2 linked regions of the Archangium primigenium genome follow. The protein of the gene in region 1 interacts with the protein of each later gene in a pairwise test. Links are inferred from orthologs where the notes say so. Each region holds a gene or a part of one and is shown in the gene's direction. Other genes may lie near its edges.

Region 1 (5,769 bases):
AAAAGGGAGACACCCGGGTCCAACCGGGCCTGGTGCGCTACGAGCTCTTGCACGAGGACGCCTCGGGCACACGCGCGCGCCGGGGCCGCCTGCACACACCCCACGGCCCGGTGGAGACGCCCATCTTCATGCCCGTGGGCACGGTGGGCAGCGTCAAGGCCGTGGGGCCGGATGACTTGCTCACGCTCGACGCGCAGATCATCCTCGGCAACACCTACCACCTGATGCTCCGGCCGGGAGACGACCTGGTGGGGGAGATGGGCGGCCTGCACCGCTTCGTGTCCTGGGACCGGCCCATGCTCACCGACAGCGGCGGCTTCCAGGTGTTCAGCCTGTCGGAGAAGCGGAAGATCACCGAGGAGGGCGCCGCCTTCCAGTCCCACCTGGACGGGCGCAAGCTCCTGCTCACGCCCGAGCGCTCCATCGAGATCCAGGAGACGCTCGGCGCGGACATCATCATGGCCTTCGACGAGTGCCCGCCGTCCACCGAGAGCCGGGCCTACCTGGAGCAGTCCCTGGCGCGCACCACGCGCTGGCTGCACCGGTGCGTGAAGGCCTGGAGCCGCGAGCGCTCCTCGCTCTTCGGCATCGTCCAGGGCGGACTGGATCCCCAGCTGCGCAAGGCGCACGCCGAGGAGGTGTGCGCGGTGGACCTGCCCGGCTACGCGCTCGGGGGCTACGCGGTGGGGGAGACGCCCGAGGCCATGTACGAGGGCGTCGCCTACTCGGCGCCGCTCTTGCCCCGGGACAAGCCGCGCTACCTCATGGGGGTGGGCACGCCCGTGGACCTCATCACCTGCGTGGAGCAGGGGGTGGACATGTTCGACTGCGTGCTGCCCACGCGCTGCGCGCGCAACGGCCTGCTCTTCACCACCGAGGGCAAGCTCGTCATCCGCAACGCCACCTGGGCCAAGGATCCCCGGCCGGTGGACCCGGCGTGCACCTGCTACACCTGCCGCACGTTCAGCCGCGCCTACCTGCGCCACCTCTTCGTGGCGGGGGAGATCCTCGCCATGCGGCTCAACACCCTGCACAACCTGCACTACTTCCTCACCCTGATGAAGCAGGTGCGCGAGGCCATCGCCGAGGACCGCTTCGCCTCCTTCGCCCGGGACTTCCGCGAGAAGGCGCGGGCCCAGGAAGCCGAGCGCACGCGGTCGAAGTAGGCCCCAAGCCGGGGAAAAACGGGGGGTTGGAGGGGGACCGGGCGGGTATGACGCGGCACGGAATGGTCCCGGCGGCACGTCGTTCCTTGCTCGGGGTGTGGGGCTGCTGCTAAGAGGCCCCGCTTTCCGGCTCTTCTGTTGTCCACTGGAGGAAGTGGGCAGCGCCCTGGATGGAGCCCTCCATTTTCATCGAGCGACGAGGCGGTTCGTGGCTGACAGCTATCTAGTCCTGGCGCAGGCAACGGGTGGACCCGGCGGCGTGTGGAACATCGCGTTCTTCATCGGCCTGTTCGCCATCATGTACTTCATGATGATCCGCCCGCAGCAGAAGCAGCTCAAAACGCACCGCGAGCTCATCTCCAGCCTGAAGAAGGGGGATGAGGTCGTCACGCAGGGTGGACTCATCGGGCGCATCCAGGTGGTGGCCGAGCGTGAAGTGACGCTCGAGGTCTCCACGGGCACGCGCATCCGGGTTCTCAAGACGTCGGTGGCGGGACGGTACGCGGCGGGGGGCGAGAGCGCCCCGGCCGCCAAGATCGAAGACAAGAAGGAGGAGAAGTAATGGATCGCGGCTGGTACTGGAGGCTGGGCCTGGTGGTCGGCGTGACGCTGTTGACCATCTGGTTCCTCATTCCCTCCTATTATTCGCTGTTCCATGTCGAGCGCAGCCAGCGCAACAACCTGGCGGCGATCGACGCGGCCATGCCTCGCTGGGCCCCCCCGGCCAAGTACCGCATCAACCTGGGGCTGGACCTGCAGGGTGGCATCCACATGGTGATGCGGGTGGACACCAAGACGGCCCTCGAGAAGCGCACCGAGCGCCGCGGGGACCAGATCGCCCGCTACGTCAACGAGAAGCAGCTGGGCCAGGTGTCCGTGAGCACGGACCCGGACCGCCTCCAGGTGACGCTGACGGCGCAGGATCCGGCCACCATGGACGCCATCGAGAAGGAGGTCCTCTCCAACAACCAGGACTTCTCCAAGGTGTCGCGCGACGGCGGCAAGCTGACCATCGCCCTGGCCGACTCCCAGACCACGCGCTTCCGTGAGGAGGCGGTGGACCAGGCGATGCTCGTCATCCGCAAGCGCATCGACAAGTGGGGCGTGGCCGAGGTGGACGTGCGCAAGCTGGGCTCGGACGCCATCCAGATCTCCCTGCCGGGCCGCAACAACCCGGAGCAGGCCAAGGAGCTCGTGGGCACCACCGCCCAGCTCGAGTTCCACATGGTGGACGACACCACGGACTTCTTCCGTCAGACCTACCAGAACACGCCGCCCCCCGAGGGCAGCAACATCACCCTGACGACCGCCGAGGGCTTCCCCCAGCTGGAGGGCGCCAACCGCGAGGCGCTGCTCGGCTACGTGAAGGGCAAGGTCCCCCAGGACCGCGTGGTGCTGCTCGAGTGCATCGCGAGCGCCACGCGCCGGGGCGTGTGTGACAGCTACCGCACCTACCTGGTGGAGAAGGAAGCGCCGCTCACGGGCGAGAGCCTGACGGGCGCGGACGCCTCGCTCAGCCAGCTCAACGAGCCCGAGGTGAACATCAGCTTCGACGCCAACGGGGCGCGCCAGTTCGAGCTGCTCACCGAGAAGGGCGTGGGCCGGCGCATGGCGATCGTGCTGGACGACTACGTGCAGTCCGCGCCGCGCATCAACGAGCGCATCGGCGGCGGCCGCGCGCGCATCACCATGGGCCGCTCGGGGGGCCGTCCCCTGGAGCAGTGGCTGGCGGACGCGCAGACGCTCGCGCTCGCGCTCAAGGCCGGCGCGCTGCCCGCGCCCGTCACCACCGGTGAGATCCGCCAGGTGGGCGCCTCGCTGGGTGACGAGCTCATCCGCAAGGGCGGCCTGGCCGCGGCGGTGGGCGTGCTCTGCGTGGTCGTCTTCATGGTGGTCTACTACCGCTCCGCGGGCCTCATCGCGGACGTGGCGCTCCTGCTCAACGGCCTGCTCATCCTCGGGGGTCTGGCGTTCTTCAACGCCACGCTCACGCTGCCGGGCATCGCCGGGTTCGTGCTCACGCTGGGCATCGCGGTGGATGCCAACGTGCTCATCAACGAGCGCATCCGAGAGGAGCTGTCCCACGGCAAGTCGGCCCGGGTCGCGGTGGACCAGGGCTACGATCGCGCCTTCTGGACCATCTTCGACGCCCACGTCACCGCGCTCATCGCCGGCTTCATCCTGTTCTTCACGGGAACCGGTCCGGTGCGCGGCTTCGCCACCACGCTCATCATCGGCCTGCTGGCGTCGCTCTTCACGTCCATCCTGGTGACGCGCGTCATCATGACCTACTTCGTCCACGGCAAGAACGCTCAGACGGTGTCCGTCTAGGCCACACCTCGAGGCACAGCCGCCATGCAGATCCTCAAGAACAAGACGAACATCGACTTCATCGGCAAGCGCAAGCCGGCGTTCTTCATCTCCACGGTCATCAACCTGCTCATCCTGGTGGGCATCGCCGTCTTCGGCTTCAACCTGGGCGTGGACTTCGCCGGTGGCACCGTGGTGGAGGTGCAGTTCAACCACCCGGTGAGCGCCGCGGACGTGCGCCAGCGCGTGGAGTCCTCCGGCCAGCTGCACGACGTGTCCGTGCAGAGCATCGGCTCGTCGAGCGAGAACTCCTTCCTGGTGCGCCTGGGCGGTGTGACCCAGCTGACCCAGGAGAGCGCCGAGAAGGCCCGCGAGGCCCTCGTGAAGCTCGGTCAGGTGGAGCCGGAGTCCATCCGCGCCGACCTGCCCAACGGCATGATCCGCGTGCGCGCCAAGCAGCCGCTCGTGCCCGCGCAGATCCAGAAGGCCGTGGTGGACACGGGCACCGGCGTGGACGAGGTGCGCGACCTGGGCCAGACCCAGGCCGGTGACTACGAGTACCAGGTGGTGGCCAGCGGCATGGCCGACCGCATCCGCGCCGCGCTGATGCACGGCGTGCAGAACCCCGAGTCGCCGGACTTCGAGATGCGCCGCACCGAGTACGTGGGTCCCCAGGTGGGCAAGCAGCTGCGCAACCGCGGCTTCCAGGCGCTGCTCTTCTCCATGCTCGCCATCCTCATCTACGTGGCCTTCCGCTTCGACTTCAAGTTCGGCCCCGGCGCGCTGCTCTCCATGGTCCACGACGTGATCATGGTGGCCGGCTTCTACCTGGTCACCCGCGCCGAGTTCAGCCTCACGTCCATCGCCGCGCTGCTCACGGTGGTGGGCTACTCGGTCAACGACACCATCGTGATCTACGACCGCATCCGCGAGGACATGGTGAAGTACCCCAACCGTGCCCTGCCGGAGGTCATCAACATCGCGATCAACGACACCCTGGTGCGCACCATCCTCACCTCGGGCGTGACGTCGCTGTCGCTCGTGGGTCTGATGATCTTCGGCGTGGGGGAGATCCGCGACTTCGCCTGGGCCATGTTCGTGGGCATCCTCGTGGGCACCTACTCCTCGGTGTACATCGCGAGCCCGCTCACCATCTGGCTCGACGAGCGCTCGGCCCACAAGAAGCCCATCGAGCAGCCCAAGACGGCTTGAGCCCACCGGGCGCTCCCGTGGTTCCCCGAGGCCCCTGGTGCTCCGTGAGACTCACGGGCCCGGGGGCCTCGGGCGTTGAAGCGCAACCGCCGCGTGTCTGGGGCATCCCATGCACGCGCCCGCCTCGCCTCCGCGGTGAGGGGGCAGGGGGGCGAGCCGCACGTCGAACTCGCCTCGACAGACTTCCCAGGTAGACTGGTGGGGTGGATGCGCGGGGATGACCCACCGCCCCCAAGGAGAGGCGAGAACGTGCGTTGGTTGATGCCCGAGGTGCACCCGGAGCCCGCCGCCCTGCTCGCCGCCGAGCTGGGGTTGCATCCCCTCTCTGCCCGGGTGCTCGCCCACCGGGGCCTGCGCACCCCCGAGGCCGCCTCCGCCTTCCTGTCCGACCGGCTGGCCGACCTGCCCGACCCCTACCGGATGAAGGGCATGGGCGCCGCCGTGGACCGGCTCACGCGGGCCCTGCGCGAGAAGGAGCGCATCACCCTCTACGGCGACTACGACGTGGACGGGGTGTGCTCCACGTCACTCCTGGCCCTGTTCCTGCGTGAGCTGGGCGTGCGGCCCGCCACCTACATCCCCCACCGGCTCGGCGAGGGGTATGGGCTCAACCTCCAGGCGGTGGAGAAGATCGCCGCGGACGGCACCCGGGTGCTGGTGACGCTCGACTGCGGCGTCACCTCCGTGGCGGAGATCGCCCGGGCGCGGGACCTGGGCCTGGACGTGGTGGTGGTGGATCACCACACGGTGCCCCCCACGCTGCCTCCGGCCGTGGCGGTGCTCAACCCCCACCAGCCCGGCTGTGAGTACCCCACCAAGCACCTGTGCGCCGCGGGCGTGGCCTTCAACCTCTGCATGGGCCTGCGCAAGCGGCTGCGCGACGACGGCTGGTTCGCCACCCGCAAGGAGCCCAACCTCAAGGCGCTGATGGACCTGGTGGCCATGGCCACCGTGGCGGACGTGGTGCCGCTCACCGGCGCCAACCGCATCCTCGTGCACCACGGCCTGCAGGAGCTGAGCGCGGGCCGCCGCCCCGGGGTGCGCGCCCTCAAGGAAGTGGCCGGCCTGGACGCCGACAGCC
Region 2 (5,888 bases), 1.5 Mb from region 1 along the record:
TCCGTTCGCTGTGGATCGTCCGCATCAACGCGGCCGCCCGCACCGTGGGCCTGTCGTACTCGCGGCTGATCGCCGGTCTGGCCAAGAACAAGGTCGCTCTGGATCGCAAGGTCCTCGCCGACCTGGCCGTGGCGGATCCCGCCGGTTTTGCCGCCGTCGCCAACATTGCGAAGGCGGCCTGAAGCACACCGTGAGAGGTGAGTGGGGCCTGGGTTCACCGGGCTCGCTCCGCTCCTGAGATTCAAACCGGGCCGCCCCTGTGGGCGGCCCTTTTTTTTGGCCCCGGCATGCTCCGGGGAGGAAAGGCAGTTGTCCGATGCGAGACCGTTTGCAGACGCTCGCGGATGCGGCGCGGCGCGACATCTCCGTCGCGTCGGAGCCCTCCGCCGTGGAGGCGCTCCGGATCCGATACCTGGGCAAGAAGGGGGAGCTGTCGGGTGTGCTCGGGGGCATGGGCAAGCTGCCCCCCGACGAGCGCCGCGCCCTGGGCGAGGTGGCCAACCAGGTCAAGGCCGAGATCGAGCAGCTCCTGGCCGATGCCACCCAGCGCGTGGAGGAGGCGGCGCTCGCGGCGGAGCTGCGCGGCCCCCGACTGGACGTGACGTTGCCGGGCCGGAGCGTGTCCCCGGGCAGCCGCCACCCGGTGTCCCGGACGATGGAGGACATCGTCCGCACCTTCCAGCGGCTGGGCTTCGAGGTGGCGCACGGGCCGGAGATCGAGCTGGACTACTTCAACTTCGAGGCGCTCAACCTCCCGAAGGATCACCCCGCGCGCGACATGCAGGACACCTTCTACGTGGACGACGCCTCGCTCGGCCACGCGAAGAAGGCGGACAGCCCGGTGCTCTTGCGCACGCACACGTCGCCGGTGCAGGTGCGCTTCATGCTCAACCGCCCGCCGCCCATCCGCGCCATCATGCCGGGCCGGGTCTACCGGCGCGACTCGGACATCACCCACACGCCCATGTTCCACCAGGTGGAGGGCCTGCTGGTGGACAAGGACGTGAGCTTCGCCGAGCTCAAGGGAACCCTGGACGCCTTCGTGCGGGCCTTCTTCGGCTCGGACACGCGCACGCGCTTCCGGCCCTCCTTCTTCCCCTTCACCGAGCCCTCGGCCGAGGTGGACATCTCCTGTACCTCGTGCGGCGGCAAGGGCTGCCGCGTGTGCAAGCACACCGGCTGGCTGGAGGTGCTCGGCAGCGGCATGGTGCACCCCAACGTGTTCAAGCACGCGGGCTATGACGCCACCCAGCTGACCGGCTACGCGTTCGGCATGGGCGTGGAGCGCATCGCCATGCTGCGCTACCGCATCGACGACCTGCGGATGATGTTCGAGAACGACGCGCGCTTCCTGGAGCAGTTCTGATGAAGATCTCGGTCAAGTGGCTCAAGGACTATGTGGCGCTGCCCGCGGACGTGGACGAGCTGGCGCGCCGGTTGACCGCCGTGGGACTGGAGATCGAGGGCATGGACCGCCCCGGCGATGCCCTGCGCGGCGTGGTGGTGGCCCGCATCGCCGCGTCCGTGCAGCACCCCAACGCGGACAAGCTCTCCGTCACCCAGATCGACCTGGGCCAGGCGGACATGCTCCAGGTGGTGTGCGGCGCCAAGAACTTCAAGGTCGGGGACAAGGTCCCCCTGGCCACGCTCGGCACCCGGCTGCCCAACGGGGTGGAGATCAAGCAGGCCCCGCTGCGCGGCGTGGACAGCTTCGGCATGCTCTGCTCGGCCAAGGAGCTGGGCCTGTCCGAGGAGTCCTCGGGCCTGCTCATCCTCCCCGCGGACCTCGCGCCCGGCACGCCCATCGCCGAGGCGCTCGGGCTGGATGACGTGGTGTTGGAGGTGAACGTCACCCCCAACCGCCCGGATGCCCTGTCCCACCTGGGCGTGGCGCGCGAGGTGGCGGTGGCCACGGGCGCCCCCCTGCGTCCGCCCGAGCCCCGGCTCGCCGAGTCCGGCGCGCCCGCCTCCGAGAAGGTGCGGGTGCGCATCGAGGACGCCACGCGCTGCCCGCGCTACGCCGCGCGCGTCATCGAGAACGTGAAGATCGGCCCCTCGCCCCAGTGGCTGCAGGACCGGCTCAAGGCCTGCGGCGTGCGCCCCATCAGCAACGTGGTGGACGTCACCAACTTCGTGCTGCTCGAGTACGGCCAGCCCCTGCACGCCTTCGACCTGGACAAGGTGGCGGGCCAGGAGATCATCGTCCGCACCGCGCGGCCCGGCGAGAAGATGACCACGCTGGATGGCAAGGAGCGCACGCTCTCGCCCGAGGATCTGCTCATCTGTGACCGGGACCGGGCCCAGGCCCTGGCCGGCGTCATGGGCGGCGCGGACAGCGAGGTGGGCGCGGGGACCACGCGCGTGGTGCTCGAGTCCGCCCACTTCCAGCCCGCCACGGTGCGCCGCTCCTCCAAGCGCCACGGCCTGCACACCGAGGCCTCGCACCGCTTCGAGCGCGGCGCGGACCTGGACGCCGTCGTGCCCGCGGTGGACCGCGCCGCGGCGCTCATCGCGGAGCTGGCCGGCGGCACCGTGGCGCCCGGCCGGGTGGACCTCCACCCCCAGCCCCAGCCGCCGCGCCGGGTGACCCTGCGCTACGGCCGGGTGGAGAAGGTGCTCGGCGTGTCCATCGCCGAGTCCGAGTGCCGGCGCATCCTCGGCGTGCTCGGCTTCCGGGGCGTGGAGGAGGGGAGCGGTCAGAGCACCTTCGAGGTGCCCCGCGCCCGCGTGGACGTGGAGCGCGAGGAGGACCTCATGGAGGAGCTCGCGCGCGTGTACGGCTACGACAACATCCCCGCGAAGCTGCCCCGGGGACTCGCCGAGCTGGCCCCCGAGTCGCCCACCACCGAGGCCGAGCGCCGCGCCCGCCAGGCCCTGTCCGGCGCGGGCCTGAGCGAGGTGGTGAACTACTCCTTCGTCACCCCGCGCACGCTGGAAGTCCTGGGCGGCACCGAGCAGCCCGTCGCGCTGCTCAACCCCCTGAGCGTGGAGCAGTCCGTGATGCGCACGAGCCTCCTGCCCGGCCTGCTCGAGAACCTCTCGCGCAGCGTGCGGCACCAGGTGGACACCGTGTCCGTGTACGAGATGGGCCGGGCCTACCTCCGGGATGCGGAGGGCGGGCAGGGCCAGCGTCCGGCCACCCGCGAGGTGCACCGCGTGGCGGGCCTCGTCTGGGGCGTGCGCGGCGGGCGCTCGTGGACGCAGAAGGAGGCCCGGGCGGACTTCTACGACGCCAAGGGCGCGCTGGAGTCCCTGCTGCACGCGCTGCACGTGGACGGCGTGCGCTTCGTGCCCGCCGAGGCCCCGGCCTGGCACCTGCGGGCGTGCGCGCGCGTGGAGCTGGCGGACGGCACGGTGCTCGGCCACGTGGGCGAAGTGCACCCCCGCGTGACCAAGGCCCTGGACCTGCCCCGGGACGTCTTCGTCTTCGAGCTGGACACGGCGCCGCTCTACGCCGCCGCCCGGCTCGTGCCCTCCTCGCGCGGGCTGCCGAAGTTCCCCGCCGTGCTCCGTGACCTGGCCGTGGTGGTGCCGGTGGAGCTCGCCAACGACGAGGTCCGCCGCGTCATCCTGGAGGTGGGCGGGCCGCTGGTGGAGGACGCGCTCGTGTTCGACGTGTACACGGGCAAGCCCATCCCCGAGGGCCGCAAGAACCTCGCCTACGCCATCCGCTACCGCTCGCCCGAGCGCACGCTCACCGACGTGGAGGTGGGCACCGCCCACCAGCGCATCATCTCCGAGGTCAACCAACGCCTCGGCGGAGCGCTGCGCAGCTGACGTTGGAAACGGGAAAACCTGAGTGAAACCGGTGGGTTGACAGCTGTCCGGGAAGGCTGTCACAGTCCGCCGGGTTCACCCCCTGGAGAGGGACGCGAAGGCACGCGCATGACCAAGGCGGACATCATCGAGGGCGTCTACGAGAAGGTCGGCTTCTCCAAGAAGGAGTCGGCGGAGATCGTGGAGCTCGTCTTCGACACCTTCAAGGAGACGCTGGAGCGCGGGGACAAGATCAAGATCTCCGGCTTCGGCAATTTCCAGGTGCGCCAGAAGAAGGCGCGCGTGGGGCGCAATCCGCAGACGGGCAAGGAGATCGAAATCTCCGCGCGCCGGGTGCTGACCTTCCGGCCGAGCGCGGTGCTCAAGGCGGCCCTCAACGGCGAGCAGATTCCGGAGAACCACTCCGAGCTGGACGCCGCCGAGGAGGCCGCCGCCGACGCCGCCGAGGCCGCGGGATTGGATCCCGAGGACTTCGACGAGGAGCTCGAGGACGTGGGTCCGCTCGCGGCCTCCGCGGGCGGCCTGAAGGCCAAGGCCGAATAGATTTTTTGAGGAAGTGCCCGATCTCTTTCTTGACCTGGGGAGATGGGGCGGGCATAAGCAGCCCATCTCGCTGACGCCGAAACCGGCGGCGACGAGACGACTCAACGGGGCGTAGCGCAGCCTGGTAGCGCACTTGCTTGGGGTGCAAGTGGTCGCAGGTTCAAATCCTGTCGCCCCGACCATCGAAGACCCTGGAGTTTCACCTCACGGTAGGCTCCAGGGTCTTCATCTTCTCCTCTCGGGGAGAGGCGTTGTGGGGAGTTAGTTCAGTTGGTTAGAACGCCGGCCTGTCACGCCGGAGGCCACGGGTTCAAGTCCCGTACTCCTCGCCAAAAGAAGCCCAGCAATCCTTTCGGATTGCTGGGCTTTTTTGTTTGTCCACCGCGGGCGCGGTGGGGCTGTTGGAGCTCGCCAGGGTGTGCGTCAGCGCTGGGCTTGCACGGGCTTGCGTGGAGTCCCCGCCACCAGGGGCCGCGCCTCGTGGTTCCCGCGCCGGTTGTCCGGATGCACCATGCGCAGCTGGGACGGGTCGTACGTGAAGAATGCGTCGAAGAGGTTCAGGAACCTGTGTTTCTCCTGGGCCAACCGGTTGCACACGTCGGGGGCCAGGTCCGTGGGCACTCCACCGCGCAGGAGCTGGAGGTTGAGGTCGGCGCCCGGGTTGCTCTCATCGTGGCTCGGCGCGGGGGCGAAGTTCAGCAGCCAGGAGATGCGGTCCACCCCAGAGGTGTTGGCGCGGCTCCCGTGCCACACGTAGTTGTGCAGGAACAGTGCGTCGCCGGCCCGCATCGTCATGTCGAGGGACTGTCCGGGCGCATCGAACGGATCGACATACATGCACGCCCGCGTCGCGTCGATGTCGACGAGCGGGATCCAGAGGTGCACCGAGCCCTTGTGGCGCCGCGAGGCCTCGGAGTAGCCAGCCTTGCCGCCATCGACATCCCGGTGGCACTTGGTGGCATACGCGGTCCCCGCGCGCACCACCATGACCTGCTCGTACTCGAGGAACACCTCGTTCCCCAGGATGCTCTTGAGGAGCGGCCCCACCTTCTCGGCCAGCGCCTGGAGGAGATGGGGAACATGCAGCAGCACCTTCTCCAGGTTGATCTTGTCCCGGTGCGCCGCCCTGTTCGCCTCCCATACGTCGGTGATGAGGGGCTGCACGACAGCGCGCAAGGTGCTCAGCAGATCCTCGGACAGGACGCGTCGGACCACGGCGAACCCGCGGCGCTCGAGGTGCTCCCGGACTTCGGTGGCGTAGAAGGCGTTGTCGATGGCACGGATCCCTTCCCAGACGTCCATCGGCCCGCCCCGCTCAAGCGAATGGGCGAAGAATCGCTCCGCTCGCTCGGTGCCGTCGGCGCGGCGCACCACGTACCGGAACGGCTCCCCGGGGGCCAAGGTTCCCGTGTCGACGGTGTAGACGTGCGGCAGGTCGTGGTGCGGCTCGCACTCGGCCCACGCTCCGCCAGCGGACCTCGCGACCAGACTCTCGCCGTGCTGTAGATGCATCTCGATGCGTCGCTGACTGCTCGAATTCATGAACACTCCGACAAGGACATCCCCGA

What was found. Proteins that work in one complex are often made in the same cells at the same time.
Region 2: the proteins of secD (region 1) and pheT interact in binary tests that used the Escherichia coli proteins (3 or more experiments, as listed by UniProt). The link is inferred for Archangium primigenium from one-to-one orthologs.

What each region holds. Positions count from the first base shown.
Region 1 is NZ_JADWYI010000001.1:4,433,359-4,439,127, forward strand. What follows is about bases 1,126-4,112. They hold secD (protein translocase subunit SecD), read left to right. Parts: upstream 1,126-1,727; coding sequence 1,728-3,497; downstream 3,498-4,112. Other genes in these bases: tgt (tRNA guanosine(34) transglycosylase Tgt), read left to right, coding at 1,126-1,166; yajC (preprotein translocase subunit YajC), read left to right, coding at 1,375-1,728; secF (protein translocase subunit SecF), read left to right, coding at 3,522-4,112. Outside these bases: more of tgt, read left to right, coding at 1-1,125; more of secF, read left to right, coding at 4,113-4,688; single-stranded-DNA-specific exonuclease RecJ, read left to right, coding at 4,938-5,769. UniProt on the Escherichia coli protein: Part of the Sec protein translocase complex. Interacts with the SecYEG preprotein conducting channel. SecDF uses the proton motive force (PMF) to complete protein translocation after the ATP-dependent function of SecA.
Region 2 is NZ_JADWYI010000001.1:5,906,364-5,912,251, reverse strand. What follows is about bases 966-4,071. They hold pheT (phenylalanine--tRNA ligase subunit beta), read left to right. Parts: upstream 966-1,365; coding sequence 1,366-3,777; downstream 3,778-4,071. Other genes in these bases: I3V78_RS24175 (integration host factor subunit alpha), read left to right, coding at 3,886-4,071; pheS (phenylalanine--tRNA ligase subunit alpha), read left to right, coding at 966-1,366. Outside these bases: rplT (50S ribosomal protein L20), read left to right, coding at 1-182; more of pheS, read left to right, coding at 317-965; more of I3V78_RS24175, read left to right, coding at 4,072-4,320; I3V78_RS24160 (phytanoyl-CoA dioxygenase family protein), read right to left, coding at 4,744-5,862.